3 regions of the Siphonobacter sp. genome follow, and region 1 is predicted to be linked to each of the others. Evidence: riboswitches for the same ligand, from Rfam matches in the RefSeq annotation. Region 1 holds a riboswitch; each other region holds the start of a gene.
The links. Region 1 has a riboswitch for S-adenosylmethionine ahead of ACOJTG_RS08955 (cysteine desulfurase family protein). Riboswitches for the same ligand answer to the same signal wherever they lie in the genome.

Region 1 (11,471 bases):
AAACGTACGGCGTTTGGCAATTTCTTGTTCGATGGTGCTCATAATCAAAATATCGACTCCGCAGGAAAGGAAATCAGAACGACTTTTCTTTCCTGCGGGGTACGCTTCCCTGGTTTTGGAAACGGAAAACGGCTCTTACTGAGCCGTTCTACAAAATTAGCCATTTTCCCGCGTTTATTCGTGGTTCTGCCGCTTTCCCCGTGATTTTATCCAACGGCTGCCCTCTTTTTTCTATAAATATCGTAGGTTTGAATACATTGCTATCTACTTCCTCAATGACTAAACTACTTTATCTGGTTCGCCACGCCGAAGCCGAACAGCCTGCAGGTACGTCTTACGATTATCAGCGTTCGTTGACGCCCCAGGGTCTGATTGATGCCGCTCGTATGGGCCGCCTACTGAACGAAAAACCTATTCAACTCGACGTTCTCGTGAGTAGTCCATCGGAGCGTACGCGAATGACCGCTCAGGTACTGGCCGAACAGTTGGGCTTTGATTTTGAAAAAACGCAGTACATCGAAGATTTATACGAAGGAGCTCCACGCTATTATTTGGCGGCCATCAATGCCATTCCGAAAACGGTTCACTCGGCCATGATTGTCGGACATAACCCCAGCGTGACGTATTTGTCGGAGTACCTCTGTCATGAAATTCTGGGTACGGTTCCCCCCTGTGGCATTATTGCTATTGCTTTCGAGCAACTTAGCTGGGCCGAAGTTTCCAGTCGTACGGGTCGCTTGATGTTTTACGATTCGCCGGAGAAATTGGCGGGATTTGATATTCCGTAAAGGTATAAAAGCACCGGGTCTGACCTGATTGGACAGACCCGGTTGTTTCGGTTAAGGGACTATTCATTTCTTGTCTGGCCTAAATCTATACGTTTCTTTGCGAAAAAGCGTCAAGGCCTTTAAAATATTTGTTAACTTTTCTTACCGAAAAAGCACATTTTTTAATTCCACAAACTGCGTTCTGGCATTTGTCGTACCTTTGCCGGGCTATGAGTCGTCAGAAAAAAATATTCTTCCTTGGCTTTCTGGTTTTCACCCTGATTGTCATTCTGCTTACCATCGACATGGCCCTCCGGACCACCGCTCCCTGGAATCGTAAGAAAGGGATCGACCGGGTACTACCCATTACGCCGGATAGTACGAAGTCGTAAATTACTTCAGGGTACTCCTGCGTTGTTGGTGTTTAGCATAGCGTCACCAATCATCCATTTGCTGGTATCTCGCCGTTGTTGGTGTTTAGCGTAGCGTCACCAACAACCTGTTTGCAGGTATCTTTCCCATTGGTTCACCGTCATCACCAACAATCGCAGCCGCATTCTATACCCCCTACAAACAAAAACGGAGCTAACCATACGTCAGCCCCGTTTCGCTCAGGTAAATTGTATAAATTTTACCAGATTTTTGCCCGAATGTCATCCGGACGGTACATTTTATCGCCGGGTTTCACACCGAAGGCTTCGTAGAAGGGTTCGAAGTTCGACAGCGGACCGTTCGTACGGAATTCGCCAGGTGAGTGCGGATCCGTATTTACGCGAAGACGCAGGGCTTCATCGCGGGTTTTCGTACGCCAGATCTGGGCAAAAGCCAGGAAGAAACGCTGATCGGGCGTGAAACCGTCAATTTTCTCGTTGGACTTGCCTTGTTTCGTATACGTTTTGAAAGCCGCGTACGATACCGACAACCCACCCAAATCAGCCAGGTTTTCACCCAGCGTCAACTGACCTTTTACGTGCAGGTTGTCGAGTACGGTATAGCCATCAAACTGATCGATTACCAGTTGTGCTCGTTGCTTGAACTGGTCGGCATCTTCTTTCTTCCACCAGTTTTTCAGCATACCCATGTAGTTGTACTGACGACCCTGATCGTCGAAACCGTGCGTCATTTCGTGACCGATGACGGCTCCGATGGCTCCGTAGTTAAAGGCATCATCCGCATTGGGGTCGAAGAAGGGCCATTGCAGAATACCCGCCGGGAAGGCGATTTCGTTGCGTACAGGGCTGTAGTAAGCATTTACCGTCGGAGGCGTCATACCCCATTCCGTTTTATCAACGGGTTTACCCAGCCGATTAATCATCTCTTCGTACCGCCACTTGCTCAAAGCTTTCAGGTTGCCGAAGTAATCATCGCGTTTCACCACTACACCGTCGTAGTTTTTCCACTTCGTCGGGTACCCGATTTTCGGTGTGAAGGAATGTAACTTCTTCAGGGCTTCCTGCTTGGTTTCTTCCGTCATCCACTCTAGCCCTTTGATGCGGGTTTCGAATACCTTCTGCAAGTTCGCTACCAGCTCGTCCATGCGTTTTTTGGATTCGGGCTTGAAGTATTTAGCGACGTATAGTTGTCCCAGTAAGTCACCCAGCATCCCGTCGGTCTGGCTCGACAGACGTTTCCAGCGGTCCTGCTGTACTTTTTGTCCATTCAGCGTTTTACCTACGTATTCGAAATTGGCGTTTACGAAGGGGCTGCTCAGGTTCGCCGAGGCTCCGCTAATGACCGAAAACTTCATCTTCGCCTTCAGCGTTTCGATGTTTTCGTTGGGAAGCATGGTGTTCAGATATTCGTAGTATTTGGGTTGACCGACAATAACCGTGTCGGTTTTCATCCGCAGGGTCGTCAGTAGTGCGTTCAGATCCAAGTTCGGAACTTTCGCGGCGAAATCCTTCGTAGCAAATTTGTTGTACTGAGCGATGGGATTCCGCATTTCGATCCGACCCAGGTGCGAAGCGGCGATTTTCGTTTCCAGAGCCAGTATATCTTCGGCCAGCTTCTGAGCCTTAGCAGCTTCCGTACCCGTCAGCGTGAAGAGCGTGCTGATGTATTTTTTGTAAGCTTCGCGGACTTTCTGAGTCGCGGCGTCGTCCTTCGTATAGTAATCTTTTTCGGGAAGCCCGGTACCCGTTTGCCGCATACTGACAATGTACGCATCGGGGTTTTTCGCATCCGCTCCTACGCCAATGCCCAGGAACGTTCCGCCCCCTTCCAGCGGGTGAGCCGCCGAGTACGCCAGCAGTGATTTGTAATCCTTGATCCGGTCAATCTCGGTCAAAATGGGCTTGATAGGCTCGTAACCGCGTTTTTCGATGGCTACGGTATCCATGCCGGACGCGTAAAAATCGCCGACGCGTTGCTCGATACTGCCTTTCTTGGCCTTGCTTTTCGCCGCCGCTTCCAGAATATCGTGAATGTGACGGTTGTTTTCATCCCGCAGGATATTGAACGAACCCCAACCCGTCTCCGAAGCTGGAATTTCCGTATTCTTCAGCCAGGCACCATTCGCGTACAGGAAGAAATCTTCGCGGGGACTCACTGACAAGTCCATGCCTGACAAGTCCAGTCCTTTTCGTTTGGGATCGTCACTGGGTTTGCCTATGAAAGCGGCTGTACTTAAAGCCACCAGCCCTAGTACCAGAGCGTTGTATCTTTTCATATGTGTTGATAAAATGTGGTAATCAAATTTTCAAATTTCGCACATTTTCAGGGATTAACAGGGCTTTTGCGACTATTCGGAGAATTTTATCTACCTGAACTTTCCTTTCGGTTTCCTGCTTTATGGGGATTATGCGTTCTGTTGTTACTAGCAACGAACCAGTGAAAATTCCATCAGTCCGGGTTTATTTTCAATGGATGTAGCGAGCAATTAATCCGTATCTTTGAAACACTTCTGCGAGCAAACCCCTATTTACCATTTCATCATGGCACAAACGAAACTGACCGTCAACGGCAAAGCCTATACGATTGACGTAGATCCTGAAATGCCCCTGCTCTGGGCCATCCGGGATGTAGTGGGTCTGAAAGGCACCAAATTTGGTTGCGGTATGGCTCAGTGCGGAGCCTGTACGGTTCACCTCAACGGCTCACCCATCCGTTCCTGCTCCACACCGGTATCGGTCGTGAAAGGACAGAAAATCACGACCATCGAAGGCATCGGTACACCCGACCATCTGCACGCCGTCCAACAAGCCTGGATCGATGAGCAGGTGACGCAGTGCGGCTACTGCCAGTCGGGGCAAATCATGAGTGCAGTAGCCCTGCTGAAAGAAAAATCCAAGCCGACTGACGAAGACATTGACCTGTACATGCAGGGAAACATTTGCCGCTGCGGAACCTACCAGCGGGTTCGGAAAGCGATTCACCGGGCGGCGGATTCCATTCAGGAAGCCAAGCCCGCCGCTGCGAAAAAGACGGCAAGTCTGGATCGTTAATGTTCCTTTTTCCCCGGTTTGGTTTTACTCTTTACGCCTCAGGCAATGAAAACATCCAACATCAATCGCCGGAATTTCCTCAAAACGAGTGGCTCCGCCGGAGCTTTGCTCGCCCTGGGTTTTTCGATTCCGGCTCAGTCGGAAGACGTCGTTCTTCATAAAATTCCCCAGACTACACTCGGTCTGGAATTCAGTCCTTATATCCTCATTGATGATACGGGGAAAATTACCTTACTCAACCCCCGTCCTGACATGGGGCAGGGTACGTACCAGTCGCTGCCCGCTTTGATTGCGGAAGAACTGGAAGTATCGCTTGATCAGATTCACATTAGTCAGACCAACGGTCAGGGCAAATACGGCTCCCAGCTTTCGGGCGGTAGTTCTTCCGTTCGTACCCGCTGGATGCCCCTGCGGAAAGCCGGTGCGGCGGTGAAAGAAATGCTCGTACAGGCCGCAGCCAATAAATGGCAGGTACCCGTCAGCGAGTGTTACGCCCAGGAGGCAAAGGTTTACCACAAGCCTTCGGGCAAGTCTTTTACCTACGCTGAACTCGTGGGAGACGCTTCTCAACTGCCCGTACCGAAAGATCCCAAGCTCAAAGATCCCAAGGATTTCAAGTTACTCGGCAAGAACATTCCCAAGCCTGACGTACCGCTGAAGGTAACGGGTCAGGCACAGTTTGGCATCGACGTAGAGGTACCCGGTATGTTGTACGCCAGCATCGAACGCTGTCCGGCCATTCATGGCAAAGTGGCTTCATTTGATACCACGGCGACGATGAAAGTACCGGGCGTCAAGAAAGTACTGAAAGCCGAACGAGCGATGCCCCATACCACCGTCGAAACCGTAGCCGTACTGGCCACGAACTACTGGGCGGCGGTACAGGGACGAAAAAAACTGAAAGTAAAGTGGGCTCCGGTAAACGAAGCGGCGTTATCGACGGAAAAGTTCTCGGCTCAAATGCACGAGCTGGCCAAGAAAGACGGCAGCGATTTCGCAGGCAATACGGGCGATTTTGCCAAAGCCTACGGCGAAGCATCCAAAAAGGTTCAGGCTACGTATGAGACACCCTTTGCCGCTCACGCCGCGATGGAACCCGTCAACGCAACGGCTTGGTTTAAGGGCGATTCGGTGGAAATCTGGGCTCCCGTACAGGGGCCCGACGGTACCATTGGCGAGGTGGCTCAGTACCTGGGTCTTAAACCCGAACAGGTGAAAGTCAACGTGACGTTTCTAGGGGGAGCTTTTGGCCGGAAAGCGTACCTGGACTTTGTGAAAGAAGCCGTATTTTTATCCAAACAGGTCAACGCTCCCGTAAAGCTCATCTGGACGCGGGAAGATGATATGAGTCAGGGTCCGTACCGTCCCGCCATGCTGAGTGTACTCGAAGGTGGTATTGACGAGAAAGGCAACGTGACGGCTTTTCACCATAAAATCATTGCGGAATCGATTCAGAAGCAGGTGTTCAAAGCCGACCTGAAGGGCAAGGCCGACGGCTGGGCCGAAGAAGGCATTGGCCCGAAGGACAGTCCGCTTCAAATTCCGAACATTCGCCGTAGCTACCACAATGCGAGTACCGACCTGCCCATCCTCTGGTGGCGTTCGGTGTATGCCTCAACGAACGTATTTGGGCACGAATCCTTCGTGGACGAGCTGGCTCACGCGGCGGGCAAAGATCCGCTGGATCTGCGACTGGAGTTACTGAAAGATTCCCCCCGTTTTGTGAAAGTACTGGAAACGGCGGCGGAAAAATCCGGTTATCGCGAAAAGCTACCCGCCGGGAAAGCTCGCGGACTGGCCATCGCCCGTTCGTTCAGTACCATCTGTGCTCACGTGTTTACGGTAGCCAAAACGGCGGATGGCGTGAAGATCGAAAAAGTAGTATCGGTGATTGACTGCGGGATGACGGTAAACCCCGATAACATCAAAGCTCAGACTGAAAGTAACATCATCTACGGTCTGACGGCAGCGATCAAAAGCCCGATCACGTTTGCCAATGGAGCCGTGGAACAAACGAACTTCCATAATTATCCGGTGCTACGCATCAACGAAACGCCGATCATGGAAGTCCACATCATCGACAATCAGGAAGCTCCCGGCGGCGTGGGCGAACCGGGTTTACCGCCCGTCGCTCCAGCCCTGGCCAACGCCCTGTTTAATCTGACGGGGAAACGGCAACGGAAGTATCCGCTGGAATTGGTGTAATCATGTAATTGAAAAAACGGGTCTTAGGGCCCGTTTTTTTGACATTTTAAAGAATAAGTAAACTGCTTCGACGTAATCTAACACCAATAAAATCCTAACTATCTAATGCGATACGGTTAATTAGTTTATTTAATGTACTTCGCTCCCTTTTTGATTTAGTTAAGGTAATAGCCTTCCTGTAATGCTTGACCGCTAGAGAAACGTAATTTTCCGTATACAGGTATCCTAGTAATAGATGGTAATAACTATTTTCTAAAAAATTTAATTTTTCAGCTTCACGAATAGCTCTCTTATTTCCATAGACTTTAGACAAAGCAAATATTCTATTCAAAGCTATTACCGGCGAGTATTTTAATACTACAAGTCGATTATATAATTGCAGAATCGGTTCCCATTTAGGAGTTTCTATTGAGGTACTGTGCCAATAAGAAATAGCAGCTTCTAGATGATATGTTGAGACTTCATCCCCTGTACAAGCACTTGCCAAATAGTATTGACCTCTTTCAATTAATGACAGATCCCACAGGTTTCTATCCTGTTCTTCGAATAGAATAGTTTCCCCGCAGTTATCGGTCCTTGCATCGAGCCTTGAGCTTTGAAAGTACATCAATGCAAGCAACGCTCTAGCATTTTTCGTACTGGTAGATGGGTTATCAACTAATGTCAATACTAGCCTGATCGCTTCAGCACATAGTTTCTTGCGTATAAGCTGATCACTAGTTTTAGAATAGTAACCCTCGTTAAATAAAATATATAATGTCTTAAGTACGCAATCTATCCGACAATTAATTTCTGCTTCAGTTAGTGGCTTAATTTTAAATTGACTATTCCTTAAATTATTCTTTGCTCTAAATAAACGCTTTTTTATTGTTTCCGTTTTACTAAGAAAAGCAGTTGCAATTTCTTCTACGCTAAAACCACATATAATTTGAAGGGCTAAAGCTATTTGATTCTCTTGAGAGTTTACAGAATCACAAAGGGTAAAAATCATTTGTAATTCGCTGTCTTCTAGTAGTTGAGGATCGATTTCCAGAATTGGGTCTATTATTATTTCTTCCTGCTGATTTTTATCTAGTATTAATTTTTCAAAAATTACAAGCCGTTTTACATAATCTTTTGATTTATTGATTGCTACGGTATAAAGCCAGGCAGTAGGGTTATCCGGCACTCCAGTAATTGCCCAGTATTCAGAAGCTTTTAGAAAAGTATCACTAACAATATCTTCCGCTATCTCAACAGATCGGATACTAAAATGACGGCATACAGTTGCCGTCATTTTAGTATATTCCTGATGGAATAAAAGCGTTAAAAGATCCGATTGTAAGGTTAAGTCGTTCAATACTAGTCACGTTTTAGAACTTCTCTTACTTCGACACTACCCCCAATACTAAAGATAGGGTTCCTTTTTGCTATTTCTACTGCTTCATTTATGTCTTCGGCCCGAATGACTACATAACCGCTAATAAATTCCTTAATTTCTGTATAAGGTCCATCGGTTACCAGATTGTCTGGTCGCACTGTTTTAGCACTTCCTGGTAGTGGCAATAGCGTATTTCCTTTATCTACAAGCTTGTTTTGTGACGCAATGTTGTCAAGCCAATTCAGTCTCTCCTGCATTTGTTCAGGTGACGGTTTGAAGTCAGCGATGTCTTTGAGTCTGAAGATTAAAGCAAATTCTTTCATGGTGAGAAAAGTTATTGTTCTACTCTATGACGATCAGCCTGATCGATTAGGGACAATCTATAGTCTAAAAATAACAAATTGCTTCCTACTCGTTTGTGCTCTTGGCAGTAATACCCTGCCGTTCTTGGTGATGCTATACTAAACACCAAGAACGGCGGAAGGAATTCTTCATAGGACCCAATAGAACATAGAAATGCTATTTTTTTCCATAGGAAATTACATAATGAAAACGATTAAAATCAATAGTTATTGGATTAGAACGCTGCCACTTATCGAAACCGTCATAGTCTAGCTTTATATAACTAGGAACAATTAAAACTTCATGGTATTTACTCATAATAAACTCGGCCATAAATCCTGAATTCACAATTAATTCTATCTGCTCCAAATATGTTTTAGAAACCTCGCCTACGTGCATATTTGGATGTTTCTTCCTGAATTCCAGCAATTCTTTCATAGCTTGGATATGCATTTCCAAATACTGATCCGGAAAACCGGAAGATTTCTCCAGTTCTGCTATGTTTTCATTAGCCCATTGCAATTTTTTAAAAGCACTTCCGGTAATAGACCCTAATAATAGTTCGTCCGCAAACGAAGCCTCAGCAACATAAACATTAGGCTTTGTCAGCAAGGGCTTTAAACTGGTTAGTCTAGAGGGTTTATACGTATTTACTAGGTGATCGCTGAGTTTGGCAACCTGATCTGCATCCAGCTCATCAGAGGTAATCCTTATCTTCAAAAACCAGGTACCACATTCATATACGGTTAATAAATGCTGTTTATTTGACTCATCCAGGCAAACAGCCTTGATTCCGCTGCAGATGTAGTTATCAACGTATTTTACTGGCGATTGGTATACTTTTGAACCGGGTTTAAATATTTCATTTCTTGAGCTTATGTATTCATTTCTTAATCTACCCTCTGAACCTTCATCTCCAGCGGGATATATATGAATAGAGGCCACTGTATATTTATCTGCCATTTGATGTTCATACACAACACCAATATTTGTATTTGCTTTATTAAAAGAATAAACCTCCGTTCTTGTTAAATTATCGAACTGGACCGGAAATATGGATTGGGTTGCTAGATGAACATACTCTCCTTTGGCTTTTAGTTGTTTAGGTTCTCTTCTATCTTGGCTAGGGCCTATGAGACTACTAAATAACATTAAACCTAACAAAAAATAGAAAAGAAAACCTTTCATAGTATGGGGTCTACTTCATGCAAGTAGCTTGCATTATGATTTTTAAAATTCGATTCCTATTTAATCAAGACCTAGCATTTACTTGCTTAATCAGTTATAAAATTAAGTAATGTTAGACGTCTTTTACAATGATAATTATTTTGTAATTAAATTATATGTATTTTTCAAATCCTTGAGCCAATGAGTTAGTACTTACTAACTAAGCTAGATCAGCTTCATTATTGGTAACTAGTTATTACATACGTTTATTAATTTCGATGCCCTTGTTCATAACATTCGCTACAAACCTAGTAATCAGTATCAGTAGGCTTCGTAAACTCCATTTTTCTATCCTGCGACAAAAGTCTTTATTAAGCTAAGCCCGTTGCTTTCTGCTTAGTAATGCACCAATACCTTACCAACCCCAATATCGAAATACAATCTATTCATAATCAATAGATTACTTCAAAATTATTTAATAATCTATAAATTCTATAGATTTTATTTGTTTCGTATTTTTTCTTACACGTATCTTTGCAACGTCTTCAATTACTACGGGTAGTTGGGGCTTATACAGAAAGGAGGAGAGACAGGCTCTGCGAATCCTTAGCAACTTTCCGACATGGAATCAGTGCTAACCTGCCTAACACATTAGGAACTATAAACCCAATACCGCATGGCACTCTCCCCGACTCGAAATCGACCGGCCTGCTTCATTCTTAGAAGCTAAGCATTGTTTCTCGTTTGGCACGAACGTGAGATTTCCGTCACGTCTGGTCGCTCCTGGATTCACCACGGGTTTGACCATTTCATCTGATCATTCACCTTCATCAGCTCTTGCATCGCATGTCTATTTATTTCGATAACTCCGCTACTACGTCTCTATCTCCAGCCGTTCTGGAAACGATTTTACCCTATTTCACGCAACATTTCGGAAATCCGTCTTCCAATCACCGGGCGGGGCGGGAAGCGAAACGCGTGATTCAGTCCAGTCGTCGTCAAATCGCTGATTTACTAGCCCTTTCTCCCGAAGAAATCATCTTCACTTCCGGGGGTACCGAAGCCGATAATTTTGCCCTCAAGAGCAGCATTCAGCAATATGGGATTCGTCACGTCCTGACCTCAAAAATTGAACATAAAGCCGTCTTGCTACCGCTACGGCAGTTAGAGCAGGCGGGTCAGATTCAGCTTGATTACGTTGCACTCGACGAGCAGGGACGGGTTTCAATTCCCGACCTGACCCGCTGGCTGGAAAAGCACCCCAAAGGACTCGTCAGCCTCATGCACGCCAATAACGAACTCGGTAACTTACTGAACCTGGAAGAAGTGGGTGCCTTAACCCAGCACTACGGTGCCTACTTTCATACCGACACCGTTCAGAGCCTGGGCAAAGTCCATGTAGCCCTGGACGCCGTTGATTTCGCCACGGCTTCGGCCCACAAATTTCGCGGTCCGAAAGGCGTTGGATTTCTGATCGCCCGTCGGGGGCATCGGCTACCGGCCTTGCTCAGCGGCGGCGGACAGGAAGGCGGCCAACGCGGGGGTACTGAAAACGTGCCGGGCATTGTGGGCCTGACCAAAGCATTGGAGCTGGCCATCACCCAGCAACAGCAGAACATCGCTAACCTGGATTCGCTGAAACGTCATTTTATTGGTGGTTTACGCGAACAGATTCCTGGTATTGCGTTCAATGGTCGATGTCAAAGCATCGACGAGACCTTACCCGGACTGATTAATGTCGCCTTCCCCATTCTGGATGCTCCCTGCTCGCTGGTCGAAGCCCTGGATGCTCGCGGAATTGCCGTTTCTGGCGGCAGTGCCTGCTCCAACCTAGCGGGCGGCTCCCACGTACTTCAGGCAATCCCCTCCAGCTTCGGAAAAGAAAACGTACGGTTTTCCTTCGGATCGGAAAATACTCGGCAGGAAATCGATACTGCGTTAACCATTCTTACGGAATTGTATCAAGTGGAGGAAGTTAGTTTAGTGGCTTAACCCTTCTCACTAGTCAGAAGATCTCTTTTTAGATCTTACTCTTATCGAATTTTTTAGTACTCCAATAAATGATTAGAAGGTGTATTTAGCTAAATACACCTTCTAATCTATTCGTCTCTCAACCCGTTAACAAAGCAACGGCTACGTTCTGTATAGATGAACTTTCGTAATCTATAAAATGAATATTTTTTATAG
Region 2 (8,977 bases), on a different contig from region 1:
TTTGGTAATGACGCAACCGCACATCATCACCAGATTGATTTTCAGTTTAACCTGATTATCTTTCAATGCATTGAGACTCAAAACCTGATGCGTTTGTGGTTCAAGAATATCGAGCATAAAACCGGGGATTTCCAGGATGATTCCTTCACCGTCAATGGCCTTCCCGGGAATGAGCCAGAGCTGCGTACTGGCCTTGACCGCAGCACTTTTCCGGTTGACGGGTGCCGTGGCTTCAATGGTTACAAACGTGGGGGCATCGAGTTTAAGATTTGCTTCAAAGCGGGCGGTCTGGTCATCCGTCAGGCGGTCGTACCGCTGATGGGGCGTTTTGAGCATTAGGTCAGTATTGCCGGAATTACCCGTCGTCAAGCCCTGGGCTAGAATTTCACCCGTCAGGTCATGGCGAATAACGACGTAAGCCCCGCCAATACCCGTACCAATAAATTTGGCGTCTTTAGCCCGGGCCCGAACGACTACTTTGGTCGATTGAGCAAATCCGTAACACGCCACTAGGCAGAGCAGAAAAGTAGTAATGAAGTGTTTCATACAGGTTTTAACTGAGGAAGAAAAATGTTTTGGAAAGGAAGAGTGACTGAAACAACAAGTATACTGTATTCCAGTAAGATTGTAGACTACTAGCTTTGATTTCTTCCCAACAAAAAAGACCTGAACCGTTTCCAGCTCAGGTCTTTTTCTGTCTTCAGTCTCAAATTACAGACCGAATTCAGCTTTTACTTTCTCTACGTAGTCGAGTTTTTCCCAGGTGAAGAGCTCAACTTCGAGTTCTTTCGTAGCTCCATCGGGTGATTTGAACGTCTTCGTCACTACTTTCGATTCCCGTCCCATGTGGCCGTAGGCCGCTGTTTCGGAATAGATCGGGTTACGTAGTTTCAGACGTTGCTCGATGAAGTACGGACGCATATCGAAAATCTTCTCTACTTTCAAAGCGATGTCACCGTCGGACAGTCCTACTTTCGAGGTTCCGTAGGTGTTTACGTAGATACCGCAGGGCTCGGCTACACCAATGGCATAGGATACCTGAACGAGTACTTCATCCGCTACACCCGCTGCGACCAGGTTTTTGGCAATGTGACGCGTCGCGTAAGCTGCTGAACGGTCTACTTTCGAGGGATCTTTACCCGAGAAAGCTCCACCGCCGTGTGCACCTTTACCACCGTAGGTATCAACGATGATTTTACGGCCCGTCAGACCCGTATCCCCGTGGGGACCACCGATCACGAATTTACCCGTTGGGTTGATGTGGTACGTAATTTCGCCCTCGAATAGGCCACGTAATTCGGGCTTCAGACTGGCCTTTACGCGGGGAATGACAATGGCTACCACATCCTCGCGAATTTTGGCGAGCATGGTTTCATCGTCCGCGAAATCGTCGTGCTGGGTAGAAACGACAATCGTATCGATCCGCTGGGGAACGTTATCATCGTTGTACTCAATCGTCACCTGCGATTTGGCATCGGGACGAAGGTAGGGCATTAGCGAAAGTTCGTTGTTCCGGATGTCGCTCATCGTCTTTAGAATCTTGTGAGCTAAGTCCAGAGCTAAGGGCATGTAGTTGTCCGTTTCGCGGGTCGCGTAACCAAACATCATCCCCTGATCACCGGCACCCTGTTCTTCGGGGCTGGAACGATCCACACCCTGATTGATATCCGCAGACTGTTCGTGAATGGCCGAAAGAACACCGCAGGAATGAGCTTCGAACATGTATTCCGACTTCGTGTACCCAATCTTGCGAATCACGTCACGAGCAATGCTCTGTACGTCGAGGTACGTTGAAGACTTCACTTCACCCGCCAGAATAACCTGGCCCGTCGTTACCAGCGTTTCACAAGCTACTTTGGATTGGGGGTCGAAGGCTAAAAAATGATCAATGAGGGCATCTGAAATTTGGTCTGCCACTTTATCGGGGTGTCCTTCAGATACAGACTCAGAAGTGAACAAATAAGGCATGTTCTGTAAATTAGAATGATTTTGGGAGTTACGAATCCATGTAAACTTTTCGTAGTCCTCGGCCAAAGGAAGGAATTGAACGTTTTTGACTGTTGCTGAAATAGCTGATTACTAGCAACAAAGTCCGTATCGTCAAACCACCGTAGCGTTCTAGACTCGGTTGGTGCCCTAACTGGAGCCTCTGGATACTTTTGCAAAATTGTACATTCAGCGGAAATTCACCAAATATGTAGGCTTACCGTTTGAACATTTCCGAGATATTTCTCTTAAAAACGTCAAAAGCAGCCATCGTAAAGGGAATAACGGGTACTGAATACAGAACGCCCAGGTCTTCCCGAAGCGAAGTTTCCTCATCCAGAAAGCGAAAAATCAGGGGAGCGGGGTTCTTGCGGAACAAATCGGTAAAGACTGCTGCCGCTGAATACCGATTTTTCAGGAATACATTCAGGAGTACCTGATCATAAAAACGGTACTGAGCCGAGATGGGTCGGTTGGTTACCGGAGACTGCGAGAAGTTTTTTTCCAATTGACGCACCAACGCCTGCAGTCGCTTTTGCGTACGCGTAAACGTGTAACCCGTACTGGCCCGGGTGTATCCCCCGGCGGTTCCAATCCGGATGACGTGCGGCGAAGGTTGTTCGGGCATCGGCTCGTCACTCATGGGAATGATGCCCGTTTCTTCTTCCGTAATCTCGTAGGTTTCCAAACTGAAAAAATCCTTCAGATAAGCTCGCAACGCTTCGTCGTATTCGTTCGGTGTCAGTAGAGCAGGTGTGAAGAGCGTGAACTCAACGAGTGCTTCCGTCGCGGAAAAAGGCATGACGTATACAAACCGACATTCGTTCTTCTGTTCGATCCGGAAGTCCATCATGATCGGTGTTTCGGGATCGAATACCGGTTTTTCAGTACGAACTACCCAGCCCTTGAAATGCTGTAAGAGTTCCTGCCAGCGAGGGGCGGGTAGAGCAGCGGCTTCTTTGGTTAAGTTTCGAATGGCCTGCATGGGAGTCGTACTGTCGAAACACCACGCAGCCCGGTACTCACCCTTTGAAGTTTGCACCAGAGCCGAATCCTGCGAGGTTTCCACCGAATGCAGGTCCGCAAATAGATACTGAATGTTGGGATTACGGGAAAGATCAGCCCGTATCGAAGCGTAAAAATCCTTACCCCGAAGGAGCTTGTACTGGTGCTGGCCGAGGTCTAATTGTTGGGAAAAACCCTCAGTTCCGTGAAACCAGAGCTTATTCCAGTGCCGATACAGAATGGATTCAAACGCTCCTTCACCCGCCTGCCAGAAGGCCCAGGTACGGTCGTTACGGGTTTTGGGTTCCCGGTCAATAATCAGAATCTGCTTATGACGTAAGGTGCTGTGATTGAGGTAATAGGCCAGACTCAGCCCGGCCATCCCTCCGCCCGTAATGATGATGTCGTACTTCAAGGCAAATCAGGGGAAATTGTGAGGATACAACCCAAAATTAGGCGTACTTGTTTTACGAGCAGTATATACCTAAAACGCAAACAGCCTCGCTTATAACAAGCGAGGCTGTCTCATGTACTACATACGTAATGTTAATTCATCCGTTACACGTGCACGTGACGTTCGGCGTGGTAACTGGAACGAACCAGTGGTCCCGCTTCGACGTACTTGATGCCGCGTCGTTCGCCTTCCTCCTTGTACATCGCGAAGGTATCGGGGTGAATCCATTCGATCACTTCATGGTGCATTTTGGTCGGTTGCAGGTACTGGCCCAGCGTCAGAATATCCAGTCCGTTTTCGACCAGATCATCCATCGCTTTAAAGACTTCTTCCTGCGTCTCGCCCAGGCCCAGCATAATGCCGGTCTTGGTACGCTTACCGAACGCTTTTGTACGCTGAATTTGCTCCAGACTGCGGCTGTATTTAGCCTGCGGACGGACGGGACGGTATAACCGCTCCACAGTTTCCATATTGTGTGAAACCACTTCCTGACCAGCCGAAATCATGCGTTCCAAAGCAGGCCAATTTCCTTTCGTATCCGGAATCAGGGTTTCAATCGTCGTACTCGGACTCAATTCTTTCGTCAGACGAACCGTATCATACCAGATTTCTGCTCCCCGGTCTTTCAATTCGTCACGGTTCACGGACGTAATCACGGCGTGTTTCACGCCCATGATTTTAATGGCCTCAGCCACGCGTCGGGGTTCGTCGGCGTCATATTCGTTCGGACGGCCTGTCGCTACCGCACAGAACGTACAGGAACGCGTACAGACATTGCCTAAAATCATAAACGTGGCCGTACCCGCTCCCCAGCATTCGCCCATGTTGGGACAGTTGCCCGACTGACAAATGGTGTGAAGCTTGTATTCATCCACCACCTGCCGCACATTGCGGTATTCCGGACCCGTCGGGAGTTTTACTCGCAACCATTCGGGTTTACGGGTAGAAGAACCCGGTCTGTTTAAACCAGCCGGTTCAGTTTTCGTAATAACGGGTAGCTCGATCATCCCAATATCAATTGCTGATTTGACAAACAATGGGTTTATCAACGTAAATACAAAGGTAATGAGCTAACCGGGAATGCGTAGAAAAAGTTGCCTTGCGTAAGTATTTTAGAGGAAACCCAGCTGATCGTTGGGAGAGGGGCTTTCGGGAAGAAAAATAATTTTTACAGAGGTTTTGTCCGCAAATCTTTGAGTACCTGTAGCGGATTTAGTTCTTAGGTTTACTTTTGAAGTTTTAATTCAGTATCTATGGCAACTGCAAAAATTACGTACTTAGGACAGCTCCGCACGCAGGGTGTTCACCTCAAGTCAGGTTCAGAAATCTTAACGGACGCTCCCGTAGACAATCACGGCAAAGGAGAGGCGTTTTCACCGACGGATCTGGTGGCATCCGCTCTGGGATCGTGTATGCTTACCATTATGGGTATTGTGGCCCAACGCGATGGAATTGACATTACGGGCACTGAAGTAGAAGTAACGAAAAGTATGGCGGAGAGTCCCCGACGGATTGGCCAACTGGAAGTAAAACTGAAAATCAAAACCAATCAACCGCTCACGGAAACCCGCCGGAAGAAACTGGAAAACGCGGCCCTTACCTGCCCGGTGGCCGAAAGTCTGCATCCGGATTTGAAGCAGGTGGTAAGTTTTGAGTTTTTGGTTTAGTGTGGCGGGAGCCGCGGTTTTCCGTTTTCCGTTTGGTAGGATAAACCGGGTAAAGATAGCGGGACGGGTTATCCGTAGCATTTGCTACGGATTTTCTAGTTGGTAGGCTGTGCCTACCGGGCTGGACGATTCTCCGCATTGCATACGGGGCTAAGCATATTGAACCCCTCCGGGGTTGGCGGGTCTTTCGGATTTGTCATCTAAATACAGCCTGGAAGGCTGGTTGTTGTAGATGATCTGAGACCGTTCGATGTCAGAGGGAGAGGGGCTGTGAACGAAACTGAGTAACTTCTGAGTTGAATCAACAAAAGAGGCTGTCTGACGTAGACAGCCTCTCAACATTCCTGATTTACTTGAGCTAGCGACTTATTGAGTTGTCAGTTTCAAGTCTACAGTAAGCCGTGTTGGGTTAGAAGGTATTTTCTAAAACGATTCCACAAGGTCTGACCATGCGTAGAAAAAATTACGTTTCTATCTACTGAGAACGAACAACGTAACCTAAAACTATTTACGGCTCAGGATGGTTTCGCCCCACCAGGCCTGTTGTATTTTTTTGTTTACTTCCACGTTGGGAAAAATACCTCGAAATAACTCAGAACCAGGACCGTACGCAAATACGGGTACGGGGTTAGCGGAGTGATTCATCCAGATAAATTTTCCTTCGACAACGCCATTTCGCCAGTCACCACCCGTCAGACTCAAGCCCCCGGTTTCGTGATCGGCCGTTACGATGACGAGTGTCTCGCCATTCTTTTCCGCAAAGTCGAGAGCAGCTCCTACGGCTTTATCGAAATCCAGCGTTTCAGTCACCATATATTCCATGTCGTTGGCGTGACCGGCCCAGTCAATCTGCGAGCCCTCAGCCATGAGGAAAAAACCATTTGTGTTCTCGGAAAGAATACTCAAGGCTTTTTCTACTTCCTGGCGAAGAATAGGGCCGCGACCTTCTTTAACCTTGATTGGGTTCATACCGGCATTGAAAGCAACCAGCTTCTTACCGGTTGCTGCCGTAAAATCCTGGGAAGTATCAGCTACCGTATAGCCTTTCTTCTTAAAATCTTCGAGTAGGTTTTTGCCGTCTTTCCGTTGAAAGAAATACCGCATACCGCCACCAATCACTACATCCAGATCCGCATTGACCATTTGTTCGGCAATGGCTTCGTGTTGCGAGCGGGAGGCCTGGTGAGCATAGAAGTCCGCTGGGGTAGCGTCCGTAATGTCGCAGGTAGTAACGATACCGGTAGAAAGTTTCCGCTTTTTAGCCAATTCGGCCAAAGTCACTTGGGGACGATTGGCAGAGTCTACCGCAATAGCTCCGTTTTTCGTTTTTACACCCGTGGACAGAGCCGTACCACCCGCTCCTGAATCGGTAATAAAATCTTTGACGGGGTGCGTGGTAGAAAGACCGAGGTATGGAAAACGATTCAGATGAAGCGGACCTTTGTTGGCAATCTGAGCGGCGTATACCTGATTGACGCCCATCCCGTCACCAATCAATAGGATTACGTTTTTGGGACGCTTAGGCGTTTGCTGAGCCTGCACCGACAGGCAGCCCGCCAAGAAACCGGCACACAAAAGAAGGTAACGATGCATAGTACTTAAGGGAAAAAAGGAAGTGAATATGCTGCAAAATTCGAGCTAATTGCGAGTCAAAAGGCCGTTAAACGGATGAATAAATTGTTAAGTCTTCCTTGATAAAAATGATCTTTCAATAAAATACCTGCCAGTACCGGGCAAGAGCACGCATAACCTAATCAAGGAAGTAAGCGTTAATAGATAGACCGATGCAGACGGTTACAAGCGTTGAAGAGGTTTCACGAAAGGCTCACTGCTGGATTTTTACAATCTTCAGTACTAAAGTAGGAAATAAGCAGCTGATTGATAGTAAATTATATTCGACTCCGCTGGTTTCGACTTTAGCCTAAACTCGACAGTGCAGGAGTAGGGAATATAAAAATCTGATGTTTGCACTTACTGCTTTACAGGTTTTTGTCATTAGTAGACCGTATCGAATAGGCCTTCGGATCTAGAATTTAGTATGCTACCATACCATATTATTTTTTGGAATCGGTATGAACTTTTTGCGACTTAAAAGTACTTGTCTAACGCCGCATTTTAAGCGTCCGAAACAAAGGATATTAAGGATTTGCAAATTTATCTGGTACTTATCCAATGTCTTATTGAATTATTCTCTTAGAAATTTGGTAAGTTCGAGAAGATAACTATTCTTTGCATAGTGCAAAAAAGCACGGCAAAGTACAAAATACGAGCTGTACCGCTTGACCCTTATGTATATCAACGCGATAAGTAGCTATTTGCCGGAGCAAGTTGTTACAAATGAACACTTCGCCCGACTGAATGGATTGTCTGACCAGTGGATTGTGGAGAGGACGGGCATCCGAGAACGTCGGAAAGCTGCCCCCCATGAAAACACGAACACAATGGCTGTGGAAGCCGTTCGTCAGGGGTTAGCCCTGTTACCATACCCTGTTCAGGAAATTGACCTCATTGTAGGAGCTACCTACACCCCTTACGATACGATTGTATCGTTAGCTCATGCGGTTCAGCATGATCTTCAAATTCCGGATATTCCGGTACTGTCCGTATCAACGGCCTGCTCTTCGTTATTGAATGCCCTGGAAGTAGTTCAGGGGTATTTCTGCATGAAGAAAGCGACGAAAGCTCTGGTTGTCGTGTCGGATAACAACACTGCGTACAGCAACGAATCGGATAAAGTAGCCGGGCACTTGTGGGGCGACGGGGCTGCGGCTCTGTTTCTCTCGAATGAACGCGTATCGGATTCGGATCTGAAAATTGTTGATATTCTAACCGGCGGGGCAGCCACGGTAGGGAAGGCCCTGGAAGGGGTTGTTCTGAAACCCAACGACGAAGGGTTTGTGATGCCCAATGGCCGCGATGTGTTTATTCACGCGGTGCAGTACATGCCCCGAGCTAGCCGTCAGATTCTGGGTCGTAATGGTCTTACGCTGGAGGAAGTAGACTGGGTGTTGCCGCACCAGGCCAATTTCCGGATCAGCAAAAAAGTAATGGAAGAACTGGGCTTACCGATGGAAAAACTTTTATCTAACATTCAGTACTTAGGGAATACCGGCTGTGCCGGTTGTGCCATCGGCCTGGATGAGAACAAGTACCGCTTCCAGAAAGGCGATCACATCGTCGTCACTACGTTCGGTGGTGGATACTCGTATGGTGCGATGCTGGTAGAAGCGTAAGCTGATTCCTTTTAGTGACCAGTCTTTACGAAAAAGGCCGATGAATACATTCATCGGCCTTTTAAGGTTTAATCAGGACTCTGACTAGGTTACTCAAACTTCATCGTCACTACCTGATCGCGACTATTATCGTAGGCATCAATAGATACGTTTAAGCTACCCGGAGCCTTAGTGAGGTGATTGAAAGGATCTACTTTGTCCCAAAACTCCGTCTTTTCCCGCCCGAAGTCAATGGTTTTCGTATGGCCTTCCTGCCCAATAACCAGGTAATAATGTTGTGATCGTGGCGACAGATCAGCGTACTTCTTGAATACTTTTTCCTGTTTCCAGTTCATTTCCTGAATGGTCTGCGGATCATCGATCAGATTGCGTTTTTTGCCTTTGAAAGCCGAAAGCGTATCATAAATGCCGTAACCTACAATGGCCACAATGATCAGAGGCAACAGTTTAACGTATATATCCGTATCACTACGCTTCTCTCTGGACCTTTTGCCACCGCCGCTCGTACTACCCCCACCAAAACCTGGAATTTTCAGCTTGGCCCGTTCGCGGTGCACGGGGCGATAGTAGGGATTTTCCTGTGGTGTATTGCTCATAGTGAAAAGATTCAGTGCTGATTTTAGAACGTAGAT
Region 3 (11,471 bases), on a different contig from region 1:
GGCAAGTCAGCCGGACGATGGATGTCGCTTCCAATAAAATCTGCCCATTCGTTTTGTAACAGGATTTTTCCCTGTTTACGAGCCTGATCACCGTATTTGCCCGTCAGTGACATCGCATTGATTTGCAGAAGACAACCGGCTTGTCGATGTTTTTCGAGTTCAGCTTCGAAGTTATGGTAGTATTTATAACGCTCCGGATGGGCTAGTATGGGCGTATATCCAGCGGCCTGAATACGAAAGATTAGGTCTGTCAGGTGTAAAGGAGCGGAAGACCAAGCCGTCTCCACGAGTAAATACTTTTCCGCACCAAAACTCAGTACCTCTCTTTTGTTTAAAAGATCCAAGAAGAAGTCATCAAGCAGGTATTCGGCAGCAACTTCTACCGTCAAAGGCAGACCATGTTCCTTCACCAGGGCTTGTAATTGTTCTTGCCCCTGAAGCAGCTGCTCGGGCTTATTGGGAAAGTAATCTCTACTGATATGCGGCGTTGTTACTACTTTTTCGATGCCCCATTCGGCATATTGCTTCAAACAAGCTAATGAATCTTCCCAAGTAGAAACGCCATCATCTACCCCGGGGATTAAATGGGAGTGAATATCAACTTTCCAAAAGCAGTCTTTGACCGGTTCTCCCTCGATTGGTTTGGCGGGAAAAAATCGATTTTTCAAACGCTGCCATATGCTATCAGAGCTCATGGATTTAACTATAGTACGAACATCCGATGGGCGGGATGCTTCCTTCTCCCGTAGAGACGAAATTTCATGACCAGTCGGAATGGGAACTGTTCCTTGTTCAGAATGCGAAACTAGTTCATCAATTTCCGTAATCATAATATAGTGGGCGGTTAGATGGCTCTCCACTCCATTCGAAGCGAAGCTCAATAGCATTTACAAACGAGTTAAATACTCCATGAGATACGCATAAAGGCATTTTTAGCCCTTTGCTACATCTGTACTAGTACATTTAAAAATTTTAAAAAATCGAATCGGTACGAAAATTTGCGAAATCCCGTACGTAAGACTTATTACTCGTAGAATCAATAAAGAAACGTCTCAACGTCTACGATTAAACCGTTTTAATTGGGCGACAATAAGCAATGGCTTATCATATAAAACTACGTAGATCTAGAAGACTTGGATGTATAAAGAAGAATTTTTTTAAAAAAGTCATCGCTTCATTTTTTAATTCTGCTTTACACGCTTCCTATAGCTATTAGGTCGACCTGTTGATATTGAAAAAATTATACCACTGGAAATTACTGCAAGCTAATGTCCCAATACCTATTTTTTTAATATGCGTTCAATCAGTACGTTAGTAGATCATCCTACACATATCATTTTATATTTTATTTATTTTATTGAAATAGTACAAATCACATTTAGTAAAGACAATCGCTTTAAGTGAGGCTTTACGGGATTTAAAGATTCATGGTTCTTGATAAGAGTAAACGTACACTTCCCATTTACTCTTGAAACATTCACCTTATAAACAAAGCACTTCGGATTTTACGAAGTGCTTTGTTTATGCATAACAAGTCAATTTTTACATCTTTTTAGCAGGGTTCCCAAAGACTGTAGCTCCTGCTGCAATATTCTCAATAACGACTGAACCAGCCCCAATACGGGCATTTTTTCCAATCTCTACGCCCGCTACAATAGTTACCCCCGCACCAATGAAGGTGTTTTCGCCAATTTTTGCCCCCGTGCCAATAATACTCCCCGCACCAACTTGCACGAAATCCTCAAGTTCAGCTTCCGTATCTACAATGGCTCCAGCGTGTACCAAACAATGGTTATTCACCTTGGAAAAGGGTTGAAGAATAACTCCGGCAGCTACAAGATTTCCGTGACCTACGTGAGCATCTTCGGAAATAATCGCGGATGGATGTACGGCATTCACGGGTTGTACCTGCTGCGTTTCGTGAAGAAACTCAACCAGACTCTTACGTTCCGTACGATCTTCTACCGCTACGAATGCTTCGCATTTCTGTCCAATGAGCTTCGTAAAGCCTTCATTATCCGTAGCACCGAATACGGAGATATCCCCGATTTCGGTGCCGTGTGTGGTTTCATCATCGTCCAAAAAGCCATACACGAGCACTTGATTACGATTAAAAATATCCAGGGCGGTTTTACCCAGGGTTTTAGCTCCAAAAATGAGAACGGGATTTTCCATACGCTAGCAATTAGTCATCTATAAGGGGTAATGCCTTACCGGGCAAAAATAGTTCATACCTAAAGGATTCCCACACCTACCGGTAAACTCCATAAAGCGTATGTCGACAAAAAATCCTGCCTTCCTTTTAACATTGCTTATTCCTTGCGTAAGTTTGCGATGAAAAGTCAGCCGTTTGCACGCGTTGACTTATCGAGAAGCGGGGAGAGACGGGCTCTGTGAACCGCTGGCAACCTATTCCATTTCAAAGGAACAAGGTGCTAATTCCTGCCTTGAAGAAGGTCTTCAGGGAGAGATAAGTGAAGCACTCTTTATGCAACGGACTACCCCATCGCCTGGGGCGGCATCTTGGCCCCACCTTTTAGTTCCTTTTCTGGCATCTACTCAGCCTACTAGGGCTTACTTCTCTTGTTGTTGGTTGCATACAGAATACCCACACGCTGGGATTCAACGCTTACTCTAAATCCTATTTATTTACTTTTCACGCATTAATTCTGCAACAACATGTCTGAATTACGTTTTGAAACGCTCCAGCTGCACGCGGGGCAACAGATTGATCCGACTACGAACGCTCGAGCCGTTCCCATCTATCAAACCACTGCCTATCAATTCAATGATTCTGAACACGGTGCTCGGCTCTTTGGTCTGCAAGAGTTCGGAAATATCTACACCAGAATTATGAATCCGACGCACGATGTGTTTGAAAAACGCATCGCCGCTCTGGAAGGAGGCGTTGCGGCCCTTTCTGTAGCCTCAGGACACGCCGCTCAGTTTATAGCCATCAATAATATTACGACCGTAGGTGACAACTTTGTTACTACTTCTTACCTCTACGGTGGCAGTTACAATCAGTTTAAAAACTCCTTTAAAAATATTGGTGTAGAAGCCCGCTTTGCCGATGGTGACAAAGTGGAATCCTTCGAACGCCTCATCGACGAGAAGACCAAATTCTTGTACCTGGAAACCATTGGCAATCCCGGATTTAACATTCCGGATTTCGAAGCTTTCGCAGCCCTGGCACAAAAGTACGATTTGCCTCTGATCGTGGATAATACCTTTGGTGCGGGCGGTGCCATTGCCCAACCGCTCAAACACGGAGCCCATATTGTCGTTAGCTCGGCCACCAAATGGATTGGGGGTCACGGAACGACCATGGGTGGCGTCATTGTCGACGGTGGTACGTATAACTGGGGCAATGGTAAGTATCCGCAGTTTACACAGCCTTCTCCCAGCTATCATGGCTTAGTGTTAAACGAGGTCTTCGGTTTGGGAGGACCCTTTGGTAATATTCAGTTTATCATCCGGGCTCGGGTGGAAGGCTTACGTGATTGGGGACCCGCTCAGGCACCTTTTAATAGCTTTTTACTACTACAGGGACTTGAAACGCTTTCCTTACGAGTCGAGCGTACCAACGACAATGCACTGGCCCTAGCCCAATGGTTACAAAACCATTCCGCCGTTGAATACGTCAATTATCCTGGCCTACCCAGCAGTCCTTATCATGAGCTAGCTCAGAAGTACCTGACTCGGGGCTTTGGGGGCGTTCTGACCTTCAAGTTACGAGCGGGAAAAGATGTCGCGGATCGTCTGGTCAACCACTTACAACTCATTAGTCACGTGGCTAATGTAGGCGACGCCAAAACGCTGATCATTCACCCCGCCAGTACGACACACTCTCAACTCTCGGAATCCGAACAGGCTAGTGCTGGGGTAGCACCGGGGCTATTGCGGGTATCCCTAGGACTTGAGCATATTGAGGATATCAAAGCCGATATTGAACAGGCCTTAGCCGCTGCTTTGGCTCAATAGCCAGAGCTATCTAATGCAAGAACGGGATTAGACCCGTTCTTGCTTAGGCATACACGTTTTACTATTAACGCTTTTAAAGTTGTCTGCTTTACAAATTTATCATTACCCGCAGGAGTTTTCACTGGAATGTGGTCAGGTACTGCCCGAAATTCAACTGGCTTATCACACCTTCGGAAGCCTTAACGCCGCTGCCGATAATGTGGTATGGATTTGCCATGCGTTGACGGGTAATTCGGACGTAACCGAGTGGTGGAACGGTCTAGTAGGTGAAGGCAAACTTCTCGATACGCGTCAATACTTTATTGTGTGTGCCAACGTGCTAGGGTCTGCGTACGGCTCTACTTCGGCTCTTTCGCTCAATCCCTTAACTGGAGAGCCCTATTACCAGGATTTTCCGTTGATTACTATTCGGGACGTAGTCCACAGCCTGGATTTACTACGGCAGCATTTAGGACTCACCCGCATTCGTATGCTGATAGGTGGTTCACTCGGGGGGCAACAAGCCCTGGAATGGGCTATTCAGCAACCCGATCTTTTCAAACAACTCATTCTGATCGCTACGAATGCTCGCATGTCTCCCTGGGGAATTGCTTTCAATGAATCCCAACGCATGGCCATTGAAGCCGATCAAACTTGGCAGGAGCGACGCCCCGACGCGGGTATACAGGGCATGAAGGCAGCTCGGGCCACGGCATTACTCAGTTACCGGAGTGCCGTGATGTACGAATTTACTCAGGCACGCGAAGAGTCAGTCCTTGAGTACTACCGGGCGAGTTCTTACCAGCGTTACCAAGGGGAAAAAATTGCGAAACGCTTTAATGCTTTTTCCTACTATACACTCTCTCAGATGATGGATTCCCATGATGTGGGTAGAAACCGCGGGGGAGCCATGACAGCCTTGAATCAAATCAAAGCCCAAACGCTCATCATTGGCATTCAATCCGATGTTTTATTTCCCGTAGAAGAGCAGCGGTTTTTGGCCCGCTACATTCCCAATGCCGAGCTGACGGAAATTGATTCGCTGTATGGTCACGATGGCTTTTTGGTGGAAAATGAATTGATGACCAAAACCATCCGTACCTGGGAGTTGTCCAATCAACTGGGGGCTTTCGAAGAAGAGGAAGAACTAATCATTCGCGATCGCGTACAAGTCGACGTTCGTAAAGGGGTACGTGAATACATTGCCGTTGACAATATTTCGTTTATAGCCCTCCCCTATACGATTCATTTAATCAATGGACATCGTATCGAATCAGATGTCGTACTCGAAAAAGTGAGTCAGGCCCTGCAGGAAAATTATGATTTTGGTCAGCTTACCACAGACCTGCCCCATATTTTAGCCAACCTTCGCCACATCCGCAATTTTGATGCGTCAACGCAGCGGATTTACCTAAGCGATGGACGCAGCCAAACGCTGCCTCCAAAGTTTCCGTTGAAATCATTGTAGTAAAAATTTCTCGATCGGAAGTTGTCTTTTGCTGATATTAAAGGAATTAAAATAAGGGTTAATTGACTAATAATGAAGCCTGTATCAGTAATTACACTACTGAATTTCAACGTAATTTTTTGATTCGGAATGCCCGCCAAAGACCTTTCACTGTGGCTATCTATTTTCAACAGTCTTAGTGTAATACAACCTTCCTTTTTCAATAACTAAGACGAAATAGCTCAACCTACCGACTCTGTACTAGTAGATCATCGGGCATACACCAGTATGTTCTGTAGAGAGTTATAGGCAAGCTTATTGGGTAAAGTCAATCCCCTAAAAACACAAATCCCGGGTACCCTTTTTAAGGATAGCCGGGAGCGCGCAAACCAATCCAATGGCGGCAGGAGAGGCTTATCAAACACTCATGGACCGCGTCAAGCATTTCCTAATGGAAACATAAAACACATATGGCGGTATGAGTTATAGGGTAAACGAGAACATTTTCCTTGGACAACGCCCTAAAGTAAACACATCAAGGAAGGAAAACCAAATAATTTTCACCTCGTTCGTCGACCTTTGCTTGCGTAAAATCTATTAAAAAATCGTGCTTAAGCGAGCCAGTACCTGCCTTCTTAGAGCTATGCCTTTGGCAGTCTGCTAATTACACAGTTCACACTAAAACGATTCTATTATTTGGTATAAATAATAGGTAGGGGGCTTTTTTGAGATCTTCTTCGTCGTTCCGAGCATAATTTTGCCCAACCCAAGTTACGAACTGAATCCATAGCTGCCTAGCTAATCTCATTACAGCGACTTTGCTGTTCACAACTATCACGTAACAATCGAACTAGGTGTTTGTACTACTATGCATACTTTTAGCCTCTGCTTTTTAGGAGTTAGGACCGGATGTAATTCATTGATAAAGAGAGCATTTTAAAGACATTGAGTAATACTAAGCATTTATATCCAATTCCAAAACTATCCAAGCCAAACGATTTCTACAAAACATGCTTTTATAAATAGAGTATCACTACAAAAGCAGTCTTTTATAGTAAAAATTTTCCAAAGTAGATCACTACGAAATCTGGCATGGACTTTTGTTAATACATTTTAAGGCTATACGTTATAAAATAAATGGATTCTTGTAAATGTCTTTTGCTAGTGAATCTATGCCTTTTATGCCTCGTATATGACTTATCGGTATATTAACTTACCCACGAACCTTTAATTCGAAACCGAATTATTCACGTCCTTTTACACGTATTCAACACGTACCATTAGTCCTTCACATCATTAGACTTGGGTCGCAGGAAGCCTATCGCCCTATGCTTTCACAAGTCTGATCATGTTTTTAATTCCCATTGGTAATCAGGTTTACTGCCTGACCTAGTAGCTCTATGTCCGCCAACACAACACTACTAGCAAGTAACCGCCATGAAAGCTATTCTATTTACCAGCCTAGCTCTGCTAGGCTCAGACGCCCTATGGGCTCAGGATTCCACTTACCACCGCCAGAATACACATGAGTACATCGGCATTACCGTCGAACATAGTCTCAAAAGTGGGTATAAGATGGATCAGGATTACGATTACTACGCTACACTTATTGAATTGGAATATCAAAAGCCCTTGATCAAAACGATCAAAAATAACATTGCATTGAACCTTCTATTTCAACCACAAGTGAACCTAGCTACTTACCGTGACTGGAAGGTTGAAACGTTGCAGGATTCCTGGGAGGCGGGTTTTAACGTGGGCGTTATTTTCCACGCTTACTTAAATGATCGGTCATCCCGCCGGTACTTTACGATCTCAAGTAGTACGGGCCCCCATTACATTCACGCGACGCCCGTACGCCAAGCACCAGGGTTTATTTTCTCTAATAATATCCGAATTGGTTTTCATTATCCCGTCTACCAACGCATCAATGCTGAAGTTAAAATAGGGGTTCGGCATGCTTCCAATGCAGGTTTAATTAGACCTAACCACGGACTTGATAACGTATTCGCGGGGCTTAAGCTCACGGTTGCATTGGGAAAACTTAACGATGAGGATTGACCAACGAAAAAGCCTATCCATAACATGGATAGGCTTTTACTCTAGAGATTTTTTAACCCGCCAAGATTAAAAAATGAGCGAAGAATTTTAATCACCCTAAATTATATACGTGGCTACTTATTGGCAAATCTTAAGTTAACAAACGTCAAATTGTGTCGACGAGTATCCATAAAACGTATATCAATATGCAATAAAATTTGTTTTATTATATACATAAAAAATACAAGTAATGACATGGATTTGTTCGCTACTACTTTACTATCAATTCTTTTTGCGGCTTTTTAGATCTCTTTACTTAAGTAATTTCCCCTACTTGATTAACAAAAGGACTAACGACTACAATAAAAAGTTTTTTAATTGATCCAGTTGAGCCTGTCCTTGCTTTAAAGCCTCCTGATTGGAAGACCATCCTTGATATGTTTCGGGCCAAATCGCCGTACGGTGGCGGTAGTAAAAGATTTCCCAGTTATCCCGAACGTTTTTAGCCCGAAAGATTTGATCCAGTACTTCTTCGACCAAAGCAAAGGACATTTTATTCAAATCTTTAGCCCACTCTTCATATTCACTTTGAATGCGGTCCAGACAATCTTCTACCGAATTGGTAATATAAAGCAGTATGTCCTGAGCGGAAGCATCGCGGGAAAGGTGAATGAAAATGAAATCCGGCTTGAGTATATCCAAGTGTTCCCGAATTTTAAAATGCAAGGCCCCCAGATACGAAACATGAAACTCTTTAAACCAGCGTAGAGGTATTTCCAAAGTGGGTAGCATCGCTACTTCCTGCAGTAACACTTCTTCAAAGGACAAACCCTTTGCGGACAAACCCCGCAGGCGGCCTTCCTGCTGCATCCGATCAAAGATCCCCTGCTTGACCTGATGAAGTCCCTGATTCAGGGTGTCGCCCAAGGTTAAGAATTCTCGCGTAATGAACGTCCGATACTCGTTGAGGTAGATCTCATACGTTTTGTTGTAGGAGCCCAACGAATGGTGGGTAAGTTCAATGGTCTGCGTCGACAGAGCGGCTAAATGACGCCGACACGCTTCCTGAATAGAATCAAACTTTTCCTGCATGGGCAAATTAGGCACATGACGAGCCTGATCGAGCCCCTTTAAATGCTCCTGGCAAGCATTGGTTAGCTCCTGCCACACCTCGTTAAACAGGTTTTTAAAAAGAGGGAAATCCGTCATAACATTCGTTCTAACTATGTAATTCGTTAACTGAGCAAGCCTCTGCTAGGCCTGGCCCAGGAAGTCATTTCTCTACCGTGTCTACTCGGCTTTTAAGCAGGTTCTTGCCAACTAGTCCTGAAAAGGATGATCGCTGGTGATAAGTTCTTTTCTCAATGCTTTTGAATCTGCATAAAGCCTTCGTTAATTACTTTAAACTCGGGCAGGGTTGCAAACGGCTGCCCTAACTGCCGGGAGTAGGTTTTCAGATAATGTACGCCTCGAAACAAGTTTCTAAAAAACCCCATCACACCATAGCTTCGCCGGAGATAGTAGAGTTCGAAGATAAAGCTTAGTAAATAAACCAAGGGATATTCGGTGTTGCGGGGATTGAACCGATGACGCTCCGTAACGCTGAAGACGGGTTGTAGGAGTTGATTGCTTCCGCCCCGGGTGAAATACATCAGTTGGCTGCTTCCTAACGTCTCAATCGGAATAATGGCTACGCGTACGAGGCTTTGCTGCGTTAGAAAATCAATGATGGCCGCGTATACCTCACTTATTTTTTCCATCACTTGCTGAGCCCCTTCCCGAGTACCTACGTACGTTTCCGCTTTGGTAGGAATGAAAACTACTAAGCGTGGTTCTGTAAGGTCAGCAAACGCCTGGGAGAGAATGCTCAGTATAGCTTGCTGATCGTGGTTACCGCGGATGTCATTCATCAAACTCGCCGCATCTACAGGAATGAATATAGCCGTGGATAGATCCACATAGGCGGATACGCGGTCCGGATTTTCCTGCAACCATTCGCCGGGTAGATCAACAAAACGAAGGGTCAAGAAGGGATCATCCGAAGGGTGAGCAATGTCTAGGGTATACTCACCGACCTCAGCCGTTGACTGAATACCATCCCGATAGCCAATGGTACCTTTACTAAGCGTAGTGACTAATTTTTGTTTTTCCTGGTTTAAGGCCTGTTCAGCCTCAGCATCTAAATTAAATTCCAGAGGGATATTGGTCAGGAAATCTTTTTGAACGGCGTCTACTAACGAGGATAGATAGGTGGTCTTTCCCTCCCCGGAAGGGGCCAGCATGGTAATCGTAAAAGTAGAATGCATACGGCGGTCATAAATTTAACGATGCGTGAGTTTTAATAAGAGATAAACCGGCGGTACCCTCGCACATACTATAGCGTCTGGTGCAGCACTGCTGCCCATCCAGGAAAGCGTAATTCCAGTTCCTAGCTAAGTAGGACCTCTACAGGAACAGCAACGTATCCTAATGACATTTGCCTATAACAAAAATATGCATTTCGCTGTAAGACCCTTATACGTTAGGTAAATAAATAATATTTCTTCCGAATACTCACCCTTAATGGATAGAGTCCTTAGGTTTATTACTTAAATAAGAATATTCACTAATATGGGCTCAAATACTCTATTTTAGCTTCATTTAACGTAGGTATTGCCTCGAAAGGTGAGGAGTTTAGCTTCTATCGCAAATAGGTTGCGGGATTGTTTGCTATCACTCACGAATCCAAGAATCATCCAGCGACAACTAGTTAACTGTATAGCGTCATCAGGACTTACCTGCTAAACGGTTCGTTCCGGGTAAGGGTATGTATCTAGTTTAGTACCGCCACCCGTTACGCCCCCAAATCATTACACAGTAGATATTACCTGACCTACTATGACAGTGTCCATTTCCCTAAGACAGACCAAAGATTACTTGAGGAGCGGGCAGAACCCTCTGGTGTGAACAACTAGCCCTTGAATCGTATACGTAATCGTACGGGCTTGTCACCCAAAGACGGGGACGCAGAAAGTACGGCTTATACCCGGTGTGCTAAAACGATTCATTAGCGGAGATAGGACCCTGATACGCCAATATGCATTTACGATAAATTCGCTACCGGGACGCCACGTTAAGCCATAAAAAACTCCTCGCACCCGGCGGAACGAGGAGTAGGTAAGTTGGCGGACTTCCCTTCGAGGCAGGTTAATTCAGTAAACACTTTCTCATACGGGCACTTGCATACAAATCTTTCGACTATCGTTGGCCTACTTGGCGGTGTAGCTTTTAAAAAGGTTCCTGTATTTAAAAAACACAGGAACACTTGCCAAACTATATCTTTTGTGCTCGCCCGCACGCCAGATTATTACTCACTGGTTAACTACCTTCAGCTCTTTTCACACCGCTGCGTACAGGTTTATGACTAGGTAGAGATGGATTCAGTTGTAGATTCTATCGGTCCATTCAGGCCCGGGAGAAAGGCTTATCCTGTAAAGGTGTAACCCTCCAAAATAATGACAAACTTCACCCCATGGCTTTACCATACGGGTAGTAACACTAAAAGCTAATGGGTTACATGAAATGAATTCATTCTAGATTCCCATAGCTCGCTCCTCAGGACTGCATGCATCCTCGGCTAACTGGCTCAATCGGTACTTCTGGCGGCATGTTTACTAAGGTCCGATTGGTTAGCTACTTAAGCTGTCGATTTCTTGCAACAAAATAACACAAGTTTTAAAGCTCACACAATCGTAATAATTGGAGTTTATCCTCCAATTATTTTCGATATTTAGTAAACAACGATTTTACGCTTTCGTACCTTTTAAAGATTAGCATGACTTCCTATTAATTTCTAACCACGTTTGATGTCGAATCACTTCGTACTCGACTTTACCGATTAGAATATGGTGATACGTCTTTCGACCCATTTCTTTCATAATATCCTTTTTCTTATGGGCTAAAGCATAGGATAGAAAAGGAATCATGGCTCGCTTTGCGAAAGGCAAGGAATGAATCAGTTCCTGAATCATTAAATGCTGCC

Region 2: another riboswitch for S-adenosylmethionine. It lies ahead of metK (methionine adenosyltransferase); the one in region 1 lies ahead of ACOJTG_RS08955 (cysteine desulfurase family protein).
Region 3: another riboswitch for S-adenosylmethionine. It lies ahead of ACOJTG_RS01420 (O-acetylhomoserine aminocarboxypropyltransferase/cysteine synthase family protein); the one in region 1 lies ahead of ACOJTG_RS08955 (cysteine desulfurase family protein).

Annotation. Positions count from the first base shown of each region.
Region 1 covers NZ_JBMDWJ010000152.1:35-11,505, reverse strand. The annotation lists gene ACOJTG_RS09000 (peptide chain release factor 3) at 1-42, opposite strand, end outside; gene ACOJTG_RS08995 (SixA phosphatase family protein) at 276-788, shown strand; gene ACOJTG_RS08990 (hypothetical protein) at 998-1,159, shown strand; gene ACOJTG_RS08985 (M13 family metallopeptidase) at 1,399-3,435, opposite strand; gene ACOJTG_RS08980 ((2Fe-2S)-binding protein) at 3,701-4,210, shown strand; gene ACOJTG_RS08975 (molybdopterin cofactor-binding domain-containing protein) at 4,256-6,415, shown strand; gene ACOJTG_RS08970 (RNA polymerase sigma factor) at 6,510-7,754, opposite strand; gene ACOJTG_RS08965 (YciI family protein) at 7,757-8,098, opposite strand; gene ACOJTG_RS08960 (hypothetical protein) at 8,295-9,305, opposite strand; SAM riboswitch class I at 9,851-9,951, shown strand; gene ACOJTG_RS08955 (cysteine desulfurase family protein) at 10,131-11,276, shown strand.
Region 2 covers NZ_JBMDWJ010000284.1:450-9,426, reverse strand. The annotation lists gene ACOJTG_RS17750 (hypothetical protein) at 1-546, opposite strand, end outside; gene metK (methionine adenosyltransferase) at 712-1,968, opposite strand; SAM-I-IV-variant riboswitch at 2,043-2,162, opposite strand; gene ACOJTG_RS17740 (lycopene cyclase family protein) at 2,204-3,406, opposite strand; gene lipA (lipoyl synthase) at 3,550-4,452, opposite strand; gene ACOJTG_RS17730 (OsmC family protein) at 4,699-5,112, shown strand; gene ACOJTG_RS17725 (alkaline phosphatase) at 5,617-6,705, opposite strand; gene ACOJTG_RS17720 (3-oxoacyl-ACP synthase III family protein) at 7,401-8,345, shown strand; gene ACOJTG_RS17715 (hypothetical protein) at 8,435-8,941, opposite strand.
Region 3 covers NZ_JBMDWJ010000025.1:10,046-21,516, reverse strand. The annotation lists gene ACOJTG_RS01430 (tyrosine-protein phosphatase) at 1-830, opposite strand, end outside; gene ACOJTG_RS01425 (acetyltransferase) at 1,543-2,175, opposite strand; SAM riboswitch class I at 2,362-2,477, shown strand; gene ACOJTG_RS01420 (O-acetylhomoserine aminocarboxypropyltransferase/cysteine synthase family protein) at 2,680-3,984, shown strand; gene ACOJTG_RS01415 (homoserine O-acetyltransferase family protein) at 4,064-5,431, shown strand; gene ACOJTG_RS01410 (acyloxyacyl hydrolase) at 6,848-7,471, shown strand; gene ACOJTG_RS01405 (hypothetical protein) at 7,808-8,659, opposite strand; gene ACOJTG_RS01400 (TRAFAC clade GTPase domain-containing protein) at 8,812-9,756, opposite strand.